Regions from separate parts of the Paenibacillus sp. PastF-3 genome, predicted to be linked through region 2. Evidence: a T-box and tRNA genes for the amino acid it is inferred to sense, from the RefSeq annotation. Region 2 holds a T-box; the other holds one or more tRNA genes.
The links. A T-box is a leader RNA that pairs with one kind of tRNA and senses whether it is charged. The one in region 2 lies ahead of tyrS (tyrosine--tRNA ligase), so its partner is inferred to be a tRNA-Tyr.

Region 1 (8,436 bases), on a different contig from region 2:
ACCCGCGACAAGACGGAAAGACCCCATGGAGCTTTACTGCAGCTTGATATTGAATTTGGGTACGATCTGTACAGGATAGGTGGGAGCCGTAGAAATCGGAGCGCAAGCTTCGGTGGAGGCGCCGTTGGGATACCACCCTGATCGTATCTAGGTTCTAACCTAGTACCGTAATCCGGTACGGGGACCGTGTCAGGCGGGCAGTTTGACTGGGGCGGTCGCCTCCTAAAGAGTAACGGAGGCGTTCCAAGGTTCCCTCAGAATGGTTGGAAATCATTCGAAGAGTGCAAAGGCATAAGGGAGCTTGACTGCGAGACCTACAAGTCGAGCAGGGACGAAAGTCGGACTTAGTGATCCGGTGGTACCGCATGGAAGGGCCATCGCTCAACGGATAAAAGCTACCCTGGGGATAACAGGCTTATCTCCCCCAAGAGTCCACATCGACGGGGAGGTTTGGCACCTCGATGTCGGCTCATCGCATCCTGGGGCTGAAGTAGGTCCCAAGGGTTGGGCTGTTCGCCCATTAAAGCGGTACGCGAGCTGGGTTCAGAACGTCGTGAGACAGTTCGGTCCCTATCTGTCGTGGGCGCAGGAAATTTGAGAGGAGCTGTCCTTAGTACGAGAGGACCGGGATGGACGTACCGCTGGTGCACCAGTTGTTTCGCCAGAAGCATGGCTGGGTAGCTACGTACGGACGGGATAAGCGCTGAAAGCATCTAAGCGTGAAGCCCCCCTCAAGATGAGATTTCCCAATTAGTAAGACCCCTTGAAGACGACGAGGTAGATAGGTTGGAGGTGGAAGTGCAGTAATGCATGGAGCTGACCAATACTAATCGGTCGAGGGCTTATCCTATACTTAAAACGCAAATTCAATTCGGATTCAGTTTTCAGGGAGTCAAATTCCTGTTTGGATTGCTGTGGTACTGATATCGTTTGGAGAGATACCCAAGTGGCTATAAGGGGACCCTCTGCTAAGGGGTTAGACTGCGTAAGCGGTGCGTGGGTTCGAATCCCACTCTCTCCGCCATTTTCAATCCATAGCATTTCTAAATTATTGTGGCGGTGTAGCTCAGCTGGCTAGAGCGTACGGTTCATACCCGTGAGGTCGGGGGTTCGATCCCCTTCGCCGCTACCATAATACCTGGAGGCTTAGCTCAGCTGGGAGAGCATCTGCCTTACAAGCAGAGGGTCGGGGGTTCGATCCCCTCAGCCTCCACCATTTTTATCTCTTTAGGATCTATTTCACACCGTGCCGGTGTAGCTCAACTGGTAGAGCAACTGACTTGTAATCAGTAGGTTGGGGGTTCAAGTCCTCTCGCCGGCACCATTATTATCAATGCGGAACCGTGGTGTAGTTGGCCTAACATGCCTGCCTGTCACGCAGGAGATCGCGAGTTCGAATCTCGTCGGTTCCGCCATTTTTTTCCACAAAACTAGGGTGGGAAGTTTAATGCTACCACTTTATTTTTATGTCAATTTAATATGGCTCGATAGCTCAGTCGGTAGAGCAGAGGACTGAAAATCCTCGTGTCGGCGGTTCGAATCCGTCTCGAGCCACTTTTCCCTGGGGGATTAGCGAAGTGGCCAAACGCATCAGACTGTAAATCTGCTCACGTACGTGTTCGGTGGTTCGAATCCATCATCCCCCACCATTTATGAGCCATTAGCTCAGTTGGTAGAGCACCTGACTTTTAATCAGGGTGTCGAAGGTTCGAGTCCTTCATGGCTCATCCCAAACAGAAAGTCATCACCTTAGGGTGGTGGCTTTTTTTGTGTTTTATGGTTGTATTATAGCAGCGCGCTACTGAAGCGATTAACATAATATAAGAGAATATGCTAAAATAGGCGAAAAGAGCAAAAGTGGTGGAGCATGGTGACTATGGATAGTGAGACATTGCGGAAAAAATTAGAGCAGCTCACCGGAAAGAGAACCGGAATCAAGCAGTTAGGGAGGCAACATTCAGCTTCTCTTTTTAGCATGGGATTAGAAGGACAGGATCAGCTGGTAATCCATGAGGGTCATCTCTGGGCACCTTTGTATGAGAGTGACGGACGTATAACCGCTGTTTGGGTAGAAATGGAGGGGCTTACCTCTCTGGAAGTACAACTGGTCAACTATGCAGTTCGAAATTTTGCTATTGCACTTAAAGCTACAGGGCTTAGAGAAGAAGGTGAAGTGGAGGCGCGGCAGCTTGGCGCTTGGTTGAACACGGAGCTAGAGCAAGAGAAGAATGACACTGAAATTCCCGATGAGATCACCCTAAAGGGACGTCTGTTCGGAGATATGATTCCATTCCTCCTTAGTAGTGAGATTGCGCATAGTCCACAGATCTCTTACCGTTCACTGATGAAATTACTGCGCAGCTATTTTGAGAACGAAATTCTGCTCATTCCCCTTCAAGAGAAGGAATGGTTAATATTAGCTCGTAAAGAATTACTTACGGGCGGGGATGATAAGGATGATGAAGAAGAGAGTGTAGATGATCTTCTAGCACAGACTAGTATGGGGTTACATGAGCTGATAGCTAGTGAATGGGTAGGGGTATTCCATTTGGCAGTAGCTCGAGCTATGGTCCCTGTTAAGGGATTGACTGGATCTGTAGCTCTGCTCAGGGAGACCATTGTACTCGGTCGTATTTTTCAAGTAGGAGAGTATATTCATTTACCTTGGGAGCTGCATTTGGAACGTCTGGTTAACAGCATTCCTGATGTACGCCGCAAACAGTTGCTTGGACAAATTGGTGACTATTCCTCTGTACTATCAGATAAAGAAATGCTGCTGACTTTGGAGACTTTTTTTGAGATGGACTGTAATGTAAGTGAAACCGCCAAGAAGTTGTATATCCATCGGAATACGCTGCTCTACCGTCTGGATAAGATAAAACAAGAGACCGGAGCAGATGTACGAAGCTTTGGGGACGCTGCTATTGTGAAGCTTACTATGCTTTTGTATAAAGTGACGAAAAGGAAATAGGTTTTTTGTGAACCTTACAAATAGCCATAGTGTCCCGACTGGGGTAATATAAATGTACAAGGAAGCAGAATTTTTATATTAACTAATTAATAATTAACTCGAGGGGGAAATACAATGGCAGGCGTACGTTTAGAGCATATTTTCAAAAAATACCCGGGTTCAGATAAAGCAACAGTAATCGATATCAATCTTGATATTAAAGATAAGGAATTTCTAGTATTGGTTGGACCTTCCGGTTGCGGTAAATCCACAACTTTGCGTATGATCGCTGGTTTGGAAGAAATCTCCGAAGGTAAAATGTACATTGGCGATCGTGTAGTTAATGACGTTGCACCTAAAGACCGCGATATCGCGATGGTATTCCAATCCTACGCCCTGTATCCGCATATGAGCGTATACCAAAACATGGCTTTCGGTTTGAAACTTCGTAAAGTGAAGAAGGATGAAATCGACAAGAAAGTTCGCGAAGCTGCTAAAATTCTTGATATCGAGCATTTGTTAGATCGTAAACCAAAAGCGCTTTCCGGTGGTCAACGCCAACGTGTCGCTTTGGGACGCGCTATCGTACGTGATCCACAAGTCTTCTTGATGGATGAGCCTCTTTCCAACTTGGATGCTAAACTTCGTGGTCAAATGCGTGCTGAAATCACTAAACTGGTTAAGCGCCTTGAAACTACTTGTATCTACGTAACGCATGACCAAACAGAAGCAATGACAATGGGTGATCGCATCGTAGTTATGTATGATGGTATCATTCAACAAGCAGCTTCCCCTGAAGAGTTGTACAATGAACCAACAAACTTGTTCGTAGCTGGATTTATCGGATCCCCTACAATGAACTTTATCAATGGTACTTTGTCCGAAGTGAGCGGTTCTATCCGTTTCCGTGCTGAGAACCTTGATGTTGAAGTACCAGGCGGAAAAGCTCAAATCATCCGCAACAAAGGCTACATCGGTAAAGAAGTAATCATGGGCGTTCGTCCAGAAGATATCCATGAAGAGCCAGTATTCTTGGAAGCTTCCCCGAACACAATCTTCACTTCATTGGTTGATGTTACTGAGAACCTTGGTCACGAAATGCTCCTTTACTTGAGCGGCCTTGGTAAATCTACTGTAATCGCTCGTGTAGATGGACGTTCCACTACTCGCGAAGGCAGCAAGCCTAAATTGGCTATTGATATGAACAAAGTTCACTTCTTTGATAAAGAATCCGAAGCTAACATTTTGTTGGGATAAGATTGTAAAGATCTTTTCTCTCTTGATAAAGCCACCCGAAAGGGTGGCTTTATTGTTTAGATGGACCCTGTTTGGTTAGGTGCTAAGATTGCATTCATAAGCGTTATCAATTAAGATAGCAGGAGAATTACCTCCGGAATGTAAAGAGATCACTGCCAACCGGACGCAGTAAGCGGACAAATACCGCAGGTGACGAAAGGACGAACTTACATGGCTAAGAAAGTAAAAGTATCTGAATTGGTACAGCATTTTCAATTAGAGGTTATTTCCGGCCAGGAAGGTCTAAAGAGACCCATTACGGTCGATGACCTGAATCGCCCTGGACTAGAGATTGCTGGTTATTTTGAATATTATCCAGAAGAACGTGTTCAATTGCTAGGCAAGACAGAACTCGCTTTTTTCTCCATGCTGCCCGAAGCTGAGCGGAAAAGTCGACTTCGTGGAATTTGCAATGATAACACACCTTGTATTGTCATTACACGTGGTTTGGATGTGCCTCAGGAGTTAATTGACATCAGTAATGAAAAGGCCCTTCCTGTGCTTCGCAGCTCGATGGCTACGACTATTTTTTCCAGCCGTTTGACTAGCTTCTTAGAAGGGAAATTGGCCCCAACGGCGACGATCCATGGCGTACTTTGTGATGTATATGGTGTAGGTATGCTAATTACGGGTAGTAGCGGGATTGGTAAAAGTGAAACAGCCCTTGAACTTGTAAAGCGCGGTCATCGATTGATTGCTGATGATGCAGTGGAAATCCGTCAGACTTCAGATAACCAGCTGCATGGTACAGCCCCTGAGTTAATCCGTCATTTACTGGAGATCCGTGGAGTAGGTATCATTAATGTAATGACACTTTTTGGTGCGGGTGCTATTCGTAATCATAAACGGATTACACTTGTTGTTAGATTGGAAGCTTGGCAGCAAGACAAGCAGTATGATCGACTTGGACTTGATGAGGAAACGACACGGATTATTGACACAGATGTTCCGCTTGTAACGATTCCCGTACGCCCGGGACGTAACCTTGCAGTTATTATAGAGGTTGCAGCGATGAACTATCGCCTGAAACAAATGGGCTTTAATGCAGCCTTGCAGTTCACGAATAAGCTAACTGCGACCATATCCGAAGATATGGATGATCTCGATTAGGAGTGTGAGAGAATGTTCCCATTAGCACTAAATCCTATTGTCTTCTCAATTGGATCACTGCAAGTACACTGGTACGGATTAATACTGGGTTTCGGTGCACTCGCGGGGTTATTTCTTGCGATCCGCGAGGGCAAACGGTTTGGTATACCACAAGAATTCTTTATGGATATGCTACTGCTAGGTGTGCCCTCGGCCATTATTGGGGCACGGATTTACTTTGTAGCGTTTAAATGGGAGGATTATAAGGATAATTTAATAGATGTCTTTAAGATCTGGAACGGTGGCATCGCTATCTACGGTGCTTTAATTGGAGCCATTATTTGTGGGATTATTTATTTCCGCTATAAAGGGTACCCCTTCTGGCGTATCGTTGATATTTGTGCTCCTGGACTACTTGCGGGTCAAATGATTGGACGCTGGGGGAACTTTGTCAACCAAGAGGCATACGGCAGCGTGGTTGAAGAGTCATTCTTGCGGGATAAACTGCATTTACCTGACTTCATTGTGAATCAAATGTACATAGGGGATGCTTTTCATCATCCGACCTTCTTGTATGAATCTCTTTGGAGCTTACTGGGTATCGCGCTACTCATGGTCCTTCGTCGCCAGAAGTTTGTGCGTGCCGGTGAGATCTTCATGTCTTACTTTATATGGTATTCTATCGGTCGTTTCTTCATTGAAGCTATACGTACAGACAGCTTGGCGTTTAATGGAAGCGCAGGCTTGGCATCCTTTATGAATGGATTGTGGAAACCGATGGAATGGCTAGGTTTTGAGCAAGGATACTTGGACCCAAGCTATGGAAATATCCGCATTTCTCAGCTGCTTGCGCTACTGATCATCGTCGCAGCTGTACTGCTTATCATTATTCGTAGGGTCACCGGAGAGTCAAAAGCACATTATTCTGATCCTATTGTATGTACTAAACCGATCAAAGCAGATACTATAGTGCCTGAAAGCGCAGTAAATACACCGCAGAAAGCTCGTCACGGGGCTCAATCTGAGCAAGGACAGCCTGCGGATGGAGATAAGAAGGAGCAGTAAAGCTTATGATAGAATGCGTTCTTTTTGATCTAGATGGAACGATTGTCGATACAAATGAGCTAATTATTAGTTCGTTTATGTACGCGCTGAAGGACAATGGTCTAGCTCCACTCACTAGGGAAGAGATTATTCCGCATATGGGCACAACCCTTCAGCAACAGATGAGAGTCTTCTCTGGACTTGAGGATGTAAGTGGTGCGCTTGAGAAATCCTACCGTTCTTATAATTATGAACATCACGATGCGTTAGTACGTCCCTTTCCTCAAGTGAATGAGACAATGGAAGAGCTCTTACGTCGCGGAATTAAAATGGGGATTGTGACCACAAAAATTCGTCCAACAACGATTAAATCGCTTGAGATGTTTGATTTGCTAAAGTACATGGATACGATTGTGACAGTGAACGATGTTACTGAACCAAAGCCACATCCTGAGCCTGTTCTGACAGCAGTCAATAACCTTGGCGTTGATCCTCGTAAAACTCTTATGGTGGGTGACAGTACGGTTGATATTCAGTCAGCAAAAGCTGCCGGTGTATATGCGGCTGGAGTATCGTGGTCATTGAAAGGCGAAGAGACTCTCCGCAAGTATGATCCCGACTATATTATCCATAACATGAAGGATATTATAGAAATAGTGGAGCGAGGAACGAGTGAATCGTGAGAAACGTAACCCGATATCCTGTAGAAGGTCATAACTCACTTTGGTACATTTACCGTACGGTCAGCCCGTGGAAGGGTGTCCGGAACTTTATTTTTATTCAGATTGCCCGTTATTGCCCGATTCTACCGTTAAAGAACTGGATCTATCGTCGGATTCTCGGGATGAAGGTAGGCAAGCATACCTCCTTCGGTCTGATGGCGATGGTGGATGTATTTTTTCCGGAAAAAATAACGGTGGGTGAGAACTCTATTATCGGTTATAACACGACGATTCTGGCGCATGAGTATTTAATCAAGGAATATCGTCTGGGTGAAGTAGTGATTGGTGAAAATGTATTGATTGGCGCGAATACAACGATTCTTCCCGGTGTAACCATTGGTGATTGGGCAGTTGTTGCCGCTGGATCAGTAGTACACAAGAACGTGGCGGCTGGCTCTTTTGTAGGAGGCAATCCACTGCGAGAGCTACGCCCAGCTTCATCGGAAGATTCTTCGGAACAAGTATAAAAGATGCTTCGTAAACCCTGCAGTTTCATATTGCGTTTTTTTAGCGCAGGATCTGCAGGGTTTCTTGCGTCTTGGAGAAGCTTATTAAGAAAACTTTAAGATCTTCTTAAGTTTTTTATTCGGATGTAGACGGTATAATTAGCCTTAGTAATCACGTAAATCCCACGCTAGGCATTCAGCTTCAAATATCAGAATGTAAATTCAGCAAGTGCAGACTTCCTGGTATGTTCAGTTTCCACATTCCGCTTAGCGTCTCTATGAACAACCATCATAGTAGAGAAGAGGAATTTAATATGAATACTGTGAGACAGGAAAGGCTGCCCCAGCTGGATATTTTCAGAGCCCTAGCTATATTAGGAGTACTGCATGTGCATGCGTCATCTTTTGCTGCTGGAGAGCAGGCACTGCATTCTCCTTATTATTACTGGCTGAACTGGATTAACATTTTCTTTAAATTCGGCACGCCCTCATTTATTTTCCTTAGCAGCTTCGTATTGTTTTATAATTATTATGGTCGTCCTGTGACATGCAGCTTGATCATTAATTTCTACCGTCGGCGATTAAAGTACATCTTGCTGCCTTATTTGCTAGCTTCTATGGGCTATTATGCACTAAGTCTATATGTTAACGGACGATTGATGCAGAACTTTGGAGACAACTTGTTAAGCTTTTCTAGAGCATTATTCTCGGGTTCCGCATATGCGCATTTGTATTTTGTCTTTATTAGCATTCAATTTTATTTACTTTTTCCAGTGCTGCTTAAGCTAATGCAGAGTTCCCGCTTCTTAATTAAATGGGCGATACCGGTGGGTTTGGCGCTTCAGTGGGGTTTTATTTTTTGGAATAAGTACGAGCTGCATATTGTTGA
Region 2 (8,436 bases):
TCATGTAAGTAGTCAAATACGCGCTTTCCTCAGGGATCATCAGTTAGTGGACAGTCAAATTATTGGCATAGGAATTGGAGCCGTGGGACCGCTTGACCGGGATAATGGTTTTATCTTAAAACCGCTACACTTCCCTTCTTCTGGCTGGAACAATCTGCCTATTTGCAAATTGGTGGAGGAACGAACGGGCTTCAAAGCTCTGCTCGACAACGGTGCCAATTCCGCACTCCTTGGAGAACGATGGTCCATCCGTCACGCTAACATTCAACATATGCTCTATGTTCATGCTGGAGCAGGGCTCCGCTATGCGATGATGTCGCATGGAAGTATTGTTCATGGCACGATGGATATGGAAGATGCCATTGGTCAAATGATCATCCAGACAGACGGACCCCGATTAAATAATGAAGGGAATTACGGAGCTTTAGAAGCATTCGTTTCTGTGCAGGCGCTCGAACAAAGTGCACGTTCAGAGGCAAAGATGGACAAAGATCTGATCCTCCAAAGATACAAAGTATCGCCGGAGAAGCTGACTTATGATGTATTGGTACAAGCCTTTAGAGAGGGTAATCCACACGCCCGTGAATTATTTACCCAAGCCGCCATTCACTTCGGTATTGGCCTCGCCAACGTTATTAACCTGTTTCATCCTGGAACCATCATTCTAGGTGGTGCGCTCATCCACTCTCACGAATTGTTTTTCCAAACGGCGGTTGAAGTGGCACAGCGAAACACTTACCGTTATCCTGAATACCAACCTCATTTCTCCCTGGGTACATTAAAAGAAGAAGCTGTGGTGACTGGTGCGGCTATTATGGTGAGAAACCAAATGGTTCTTTAACATATCAAAAAGGTTGTTTCACAACAATTTGCATGATTGTTGGAACAACCTTTTTTAAAAATTTGAGCTATAGTGGTTGACAGCAACTCTTAAATTTTTTCCCGCTTCCGCAGAGACATGGATCATTTCTACCTGGAAGTAGTTTGTCACTTTTCCTGAACGCCAGCATCTGCTCCGATTTAAGTCGGTTTGCTAGCAGTATCATTCGTTCATAGGCATATGAGTAGAATATTTTATAGCTACTGCAGAAATAATCAACCTCAGTACGATCATGAACATCAAGCCAATTCCGGTTGCGTGGGCATCCCCCATTGCAAAAGCTAAGATATTCACACTTATAGCATGATTCATTCATATTGGGTTTCATTAACAAAAAGTCATCATATATAGGGCTGGTAAGCAGTGCTTCAAGGTCGGTATAGCCGATATTTCCTAACCAGTGCTCTTCATCAATAAAGAAATCGCAAGGATAAGCATCCCCGTTGGTTTCAAGCACCATCATCTTCGGACAGCATGAGCTGTGAACGCACAACTCTGCCTCCCGATGCATGAATACTAGAAGCATATTCTCAAAATTACGAATGGGAAGCTCTGGATACCCCTCGTTGTACCACAGATCAAATGTACGGCATAAAAAGACTCCGTATTGTTCAGGTGTAATTCGAAAGCGGCCAGGCATATCACTCTTCTGTGAAACAAAATCCATGCAAGGGATAAACTGAACATAGGGAAATTTTTGTTCTTGGTAAAATGCCATCAAATCGTCCGGTTTCGTTACGTTATCTTCATGGATCACCGTCAGAATACTATAGTCCACACCCTCATTCTGTAAATGGCGAACCCCACGCATAACTAGATCATAACTACCTTTCCCCGAGCCCGTTATACGATGCGCATCATGAATGGGCTCAGGACCGTCCACACTAATCCCAACCAAAAAGTTATACCGTTTAAAAAATTCCGCCCATTTCTCGTTAATAAGCGTTCCGTTGGTCTGCAGCGCATTACTAATCATTGTATGAGGTGGAGCGTACTTAGCTTGGAGTGAAATCACGCGTTCAAAATACGGAAGTCCGGCCAATAGCGGCTCCCCTCCCTGCCAAGAAAAAGTCGCTATACCTGATGATCTTTTCATGTACTGAGCGATAAATCGCTCCAGAAGATCCATATCCATCACCCGGATCGGTTGCCGAGGATGCCCCCCTGCTGTGCTGTAGTAGCAATAATCACAGGCTAGATTACAATCCTCTGAGACGGTTTTCCACATGACATTAAGGGTTTGTGGCCTTGTGGTCTGCATGCATGTTGCCATACGAGTCTGCCCCTCCTATGTATATACTATCTTTGTTAAAGCGATTTCCTATGTCTTCAATTAAATCATAGGATGCAAATCATCAATGAGTAAAACATCACAGTTAATCGAATAATTGGACATAAAAAACACCTCCCCATAAACTAATGAGAGTGCAGTATATTTGAGAATGGGATTCGTTTGATTACAGTATTTTAGCGAAAAAAATAGCCAGTCGCTGAATTTCCAGCGACTGGCTATTTAAACTTGTTAGGTACTTTAATCCCAAATTTCAAACGGGGGCAGTTCCGTTTCGGGGACTTTAAATACTAATGTTGTTTCATGTTGTACGGACGTATTCCTTATTTGCTGTTTCCAACATTGATTTCCAATCTGCAAACTTCGTCTCTCTTGCTACATGACGATCAAAAAGTTCATCAGGTATGTCAGCAACATCTTCTTCTGTCTTTACTTGAAAGTTCCCTTTGATTAAAAATTCATCAAAACTCATCCAGTTCGAGTATTTTTTCATAAACTCTTCATTAAACAGCTTTTCAAAAGATATTTCATTGGGATCTTCTTGATTCATTTTTTGACCTTGAAGTTCATTCATTAATTCTTCCATGGTCATTGGTTTTTGTCTTCTCAAATTACCACTCCTAATTTTCTATTATGGTTTCTGATGATTATGTTAATCTATAAATCACACGAATCCTAATCTTAACATAATTCCAACGATTTCACCTTCGATTTTCATTTTAATACGTAAATGATAAGCTAACTATCCCAAATATAGCAATAAGCCTCCCTTATTCATATAAGGAAGACCTATTAATATTATACCTTCTAGGACAATTTCACCAAGCTGTAGTTTTTCTTACCCTTACGGATAATGATAAACCGGCCACCGATCGCTTCATTTGCTGTAACTTCAAATGCTACATCGCTAACTTTTTCACCGTTCATGGAAATTGCGCCTTTGGTGATATCTTCACGCGCTTGACGCTTAGATGGCTCGATCCCGAGATCAACCAACCACTCTACGATGTTTTTGGATTCCAGTGTAGTTTCGTAAGTCGGCATTTCCTTGAAGCCTTGCTCGATCTCATCAGCTGTTAGGGATTTGATATCTCCACTGAACAGAGCAGCAGTAATACGTTTCGCCTGCTCCAGCAATTCTTCACCATGCACGAATCTGGTCATTTCTTCAGCTAGTGTTTTTTGAGCCTCACGTTTATGTGGTTCAGACTGTACTTTTTCTGCAATTGCATCAATTTGTTCTTTAGAAAGGAATGTGAAGTACTTCAAGTATTTCACAACATCACGGTCATCCGTATTCGCCCAGAACTGGTAGAACTCAAACGCAGTCGTTTTGTTCGGGTCCAGCCAGATTGCTCCACCAGCTGATTTACCAAATTTCGTGCCATCGGATTTCAGCATAAGCGGGATAGTAAGACCGAAGGCTATAGCTTCAGATCCTTCTTTTCTACGGATCAAATCCAGTCCACTTGTAATGTTGCCCCATTGATCAGAGCCACCAATTTGCAGCTGCACATCTTCATGCTGGTACAAATGCAGGTAATCTAGGGATTGCAGGATTTGGTAGGAGAATTCCGTAAAGGAAATTCCGCTGTCCAATCTGCTCGCTACAACATCTTTGGCAAGCATCGAATTGATGCTGAAGTTCTTACCATAGTCACGCAAAAACTCAATAACATTGATTTTATGCGTCCAATCATAGTTGTTCACCATGCGAATTTGATTGTCGCCATCGGTTACGAACAGTTTTTTCATTTGTGCCGTAAGTGCATCCACGTTCGCTTGAATTTGCTCCAGTGTCTGCAAAGAGCGTTCAGACTGGCGTCCACTTGGATCACCAATCGTACCTGTTGCACCGCCAATTAGAATAACCGGACGATGGCCTGCAAGCTGGAATCTTTTGAGTACCATGAACGGAATCAAGTGACCAATATGCATACTGTCACCCGTCGGGTCTACACCGCAGTACACTGAAACGGATTTCTTGTTGGTCAATTCTCTAAGCCCTTCGGCATCGGTTTGTTGATTGATGGCATCGCGCCATTCTAGTTCGTCGATAATATTCATTGCCTAACACCCCTTAAATTAGTAGATATCCTATAACGAATCATCAGTCCGCCAAGCAAATATAAGGATAATTGATGAAGTGAAACCTATAAATCCCTATATTTAAAAACAAAAAAATCGCCCCCTTGTCTATTGTAGACATAGGGACGATTGAATAACCGTGTTACCACCCAGATTGCACCAATGAAACGCTAATGCTAAAACACAGCATTGATGCCACTCGTGACGAGATATCGTTCGCCATTCCGCTCGGTGTTAGCCGAGATACTCCAAAGTGTAATTCGTACTCTTAGTGTGTACCGGGTTTCATCAACCCCCGGCTTTCTGGAACAGGGACTAAGCTACTACTGGGCTTCTTCAACGTATATCGTATATAAGATTACAGCCAGTATAGTGAAATAATTCTTCAATGTCAACATCTTAAGCTGAGAATGCTGAGTCACACTCCTGCTGTGATGCACTACTAGGCATTGCCTATTTTTTTCTGTTACAATTACGAAAAAAGAGGTGAACGACTCCGTATGCTTGATCCAATCGATAATCATATTTTAGAACGCCTAACTCAAAACAGCAGAATCTCCTACACCGATCTAGCTAAAGAAGTTAATTTATCTAGTGTAGCGGTTAAGGATCGTATTGATCGGCTCGTCAATCAAGGAATTATTGAGCAATTCTCAATCGTCATTAACGCAGAAAAGCTAGGAAAGAAAATTTCCGCATATTTGGAGCTTGAAGTAGAGCCTTCTCATTTAAATCATATAGTCGGGATCTTGAAAGAAAATGAACGCGTAGCCGTACTTTATGAAATGACAGGGCCTTGCATTCTTCACATTCACATTCTAGTTGAGAACCTTGAAGAGATGGAACGGTTTATGCATGAATCCATCTACTGTCTGGACGGTCTAGTCCGTGTAGAAAACCAAATCTTATTAAAGCGCCATAAAAATCAGGACGGTCTAAATATATAAAAAAAGAACCGACTTTATAAAGACGGTTCTCCTCTGGTTTGGATCTTATAATGATTAAGAAATGATTGCTAATTATACTAATTCACCTACTCTGTTTTAGATAACTTAGCTTTATAAAATTTCGCGAAATATTCACTGACCTGAGTCTTCTCTTTTACAACTTCTATTGGAGCAACGAGCTTAACGACCTCTCCATTATACATTCCTGTCGTCGCCCCGACTTTCATCTCTAGAACATTATTATTGTAGCTTATAGTTACTGTCTGAGTAGCCGGTTTCCAGCTCACCTTCGCACCAAAGCTTTCAAAGCTGCTACGTAATCCCACTGCCTTGCGCTCCGAATCACCGAATTGGCCTTTATCGATCAAAGCATGCACGCCCCAATTACCATCCACCACCTGTGTAATTCCGAAATCCGCAGACACAGACATCAGTGAGTACGCTTCATCCTCACTCAAATCCATTCCACCCATTAAAAAATCTTTCGTTTTATGAGCAGCATCCTTCATCGCTTTGTCGATGGAAGAGTTTTTGAAGATATCTGTTTGTGCACTTGCTCCGAGAGCCTCCAAATAATTCGCATAACTGAAGCCATGCACAACCCATTCGTACTCATTTTCAAGTAATGGGAAACTTAACCCATTCAATTTTTTGTTAAGCGTTGCTTTTTTATGAAGAATGACTTGTATATCACCAGTGACCGATGTCTCGATAGCCGTTCCGTTAATCTCAGAATCCCCTTGACCGGCATGCGGATCACCAATCGACAGTAGCGCACCCGGTACGGATACAGGGTAATACATCGTTGCACCTTCAGTAATCCGCCAATCATCTACATTGCCACCATTGTAAGAAGGAGGGACGGAATCAACGATATCTGCTTCTTTAGGCGCCACACCCATCGTGCCGAAGTGGAGACGTACTGGAATCTTTATACCTTTCAATACATCAAAGTTCTTATCAATCGTATTATGGTCTACAATTACACCTGGGTAGTCGATTGTCGGGTGCACTTGACCATCCGGATCGGTTTGCGCTGTCCATCTGTAGTTATAAACAGCAGTTGCATAATCCGTCCCACCTTCAGTATCCATCTCATAGATGGTGACCACTTCACGTTTTTTCGGCTCCTCAACCATATCTCCGTATAGATAACCCCAGTTCGCCGCGGCATTCACGCCATAGGTTTTACCTGCGTATTTGTCATTTCCATTAGGTCTCAGCTTCATGTCCAAAATCTTCACTTCCAGAACATCCCCTGGCTCAGCGCCTTCTACTGCGATAGGTCCCGTCATAATATGTACGCCTGGTCCACGAAGCGCTTCGTTCTTCTCCCCTTCTATCCAGTGAAAAATATCTTCAACACCCGCATCCCCTTTAATCATTCGGTCGTAATCATCACCGGAATGATGCGTAATTGCCTCGACCGTTACAATATCTCCTGATTGTACCGTTAAAGCTGGATTACCCTTACCAATATTCCCCCAGCGAACAGTCTCCGAGTTTGCCTTTAGAACATGAGTTTTCGGTTTATAAGCACCAATATCAGTGTTAGCATACATAACACTAACTGATGAATCAACTAGCAAAACCGTTGATAAAATGACACTAACCTTCAGGAATATTTGTCTTTTCATAGTCAGATCCTCCTCAACTCAATTTAATGTTATATTTTATAACATATCGTGTTTTTGAGTATAACAGATGGATTCCAGATTAACAATATAAATATTTATACACTTCTAAGCTTAAATAATAAGTTATAACTATTAGATATCTTTAATTATCCAAGCCCGCTTCTTCGTTACATAAAAAAAACGCCAACACTTATTAGCTAATTAGCCAAAGTGTTTAACGTTCTATCATCCATTCTAAAGTGATACTTCATTTTCAACGTAGAGCAGTTATACTCCTTGTTGCCCGTGTTACAATCCGCTTCGTTTCCTTGGAATCCGAAGAAATCAACCACTTCTCGCTAAGCTGCAGCACCCATTCCGGATTGCTTTTACTCGCATCGTTCAGCCAATTACTTACAGAATCCTGTACGTATTTTGCCGGATCTGATTTAAGTGGATCTAATAATGGAAGAGCTATTGCTGGGTTTTCTTTGAGCGCAATAATATGCTTCGCCCATACCCCATGTGGCCGCGTCAATTCGATCGCATATCTCCTTATGTTCGTATCTTGATCATAAACCCAGCTCTCTAAGAACTTAATGGATTCATCCAATTCTGCAATGACCGATTCCCTTAAAGCCATCCATGAAATCTCGCGTACCCCAAAATGATCATCCGCTGCAAAGGGACGGATATCCATTAGCTTTTGCGACAGACTTAAAGATTGATTTAGACCGATCATATAGGCAGCCCAACAGCGGACACTATCGGAATGATGCTGCGCTAAAGCTGAGAATACTCGGACTTGTTCCGCCTCTGATTTGCATTCCAACACCTGTTGCCACTCCCGCGCAATAGCCGGTATGAGCTTCATGATTTTCTTTTCCGATGAATCGCGAAGCCTTTGTAAAATCGGTTCGGATTCCTGTCCAAAACCTAGCTCGTCCAGCACATTTCCCAACAAAACCATATGGTCCACAGCAAGCCATTCCGTTAGATTTACAGTCTGTAATTGTCCTTTATGCAATAGTCCTACAACTTCAGCAGGAATATCGCTAACTTTTCGAGCTCCCTTCCTATGCTCCATAGAAATCTTCCCTTCACCTATGATTTTAAAGGCTTGAATAACCTTCTTCTTATATTTAGGATACGGGTATTTCTAACCATAAAGATGTAATCTCATTTACAACTCATAATCTTTATAAATTTCTACCGGAGACTTTATCATGGTGGATAAGTATAGTTCTGAATCCAGTCTGAAGCACCTCAGCTTTTACCAACTCTTGCAATGCCATAGTAACCGCTTCTCTGCTCGCACCAATCAAATTGGCGATTTCTTGATGTGACAGTGGAACATTGATTTTATAATAATTATCCTCACTTTTAACGCCTAGTTGATCCGATAACTTTAAAAGAACGCACAATATTTTATCATGCAGATTTCCGATGGCTAGGTTATGAGTTAACTGACTCATACTTTTTATACGATCGCTCAATACTTGCATTAATGACATCAAAAATCTAGGTCGAGTAGCTACGAATTCTTCAAATCTTACAGGATCAATTGTACAGATATGACACTCTTCCATGGCTTCAATGTAATGATCTTTCGTT

Region 1: it has a tRNA-Tyr gene. The T-box ahead of tyrS (tyrosine--tRNA ligase) is inferred to sense a tRNA for this amino acid. The anticodon was not compared.

Annotation. Positions count from the first base shown of each region.
Region 1 covers NZ_JARXWM010000005.1:170-8,605, forward strand. The annotation lists partial or broken rRNA gene M2444_RS11745 (23S ribosomal RNA) at 1-850, shown strand, start outside; tRNA gene M2444_RS11750 (tRNA-Ser) at 933-1,024, shown strand; tRNA gene M2444_RS11755 (tRNA-Met) at 1,056-1,132, shown strand; tRNA gene M2444_RS11760 (tRNA-Val) at 1,141-1,216, shown strand; tRNA gene M2444_RS11765 (tRNA-Thr) at 1,249-1,324, shown strand; tRNA gene M2444_RS11770 (tRNA-Asp) at 1,338-1,415, shown strand; tRNA gene M2444_RS11775 (tRNA-Phe) at 1,482-1,554, shown strand; tRNA gene M2444_RS11780 (tRNA-Tyr) at 1,564-1,649, shown strand; tRNA gene M2444_RS11785 (tRNA-Lys) at 1,655-1,727, shown strand; gene M2444_RS11790 (PucR family transcriptional regulator) at 1,877-2,971, shown strand; gene M2444_RS11795 (ABC transporter ATP-binding protein) at 3,086-4,207, shown strand; gene hprK (HPr(Ser) kinase/phosphatase) at 4,418-5,356, shown strand; gene lgt (prolipoprotein diacylglyceryl transferase) at 5,369-6,400, shown strand; gene ppaX (pyrophosphatase PpaX) at 6,406-7,062, shown strand; gene M2444_RS11815 (acyltransferase) at 7,059-7,568, shown strand; gene M2444_RS11820 (acyltransferase) at 7,862-8,436, shown strand, end outside.
Region 2 covers NZ_JARXWM010000008.1:284,369-292,804, forward strand. The annotation lists gene M2444_RS18290 (ROK family protein) at 1-841, shown strand, start outside; gene M2444_RS18295 (anaerobic sulfatase maturase) at 909-2,153, opposite strand; gene M2444_RS18300 (hypothetical protein) at 2,473-2,763, opposite strand; gene tyrS (tyrosine--tRNA ligase) at 2,979-4,238, opposite strand; T-box leader at 4,378-4,608, opposite strand; gene M2444_RS18310 (Lrp/AsnC family transcriptional regulator) at 4,760-5,206, shown strand; gene M2444_RS18315 (acetamidase/formamidase family protein) at 5,293-6,843, opposite strand; gene M2444_RS18320 (DNA alkylation repair protein) at 7,097-7,909, opposite strand; gene M2444_RS18325 (Crp/Fnr family transcriptional regulator) at 8,022-8,436, opposite strand, start outside.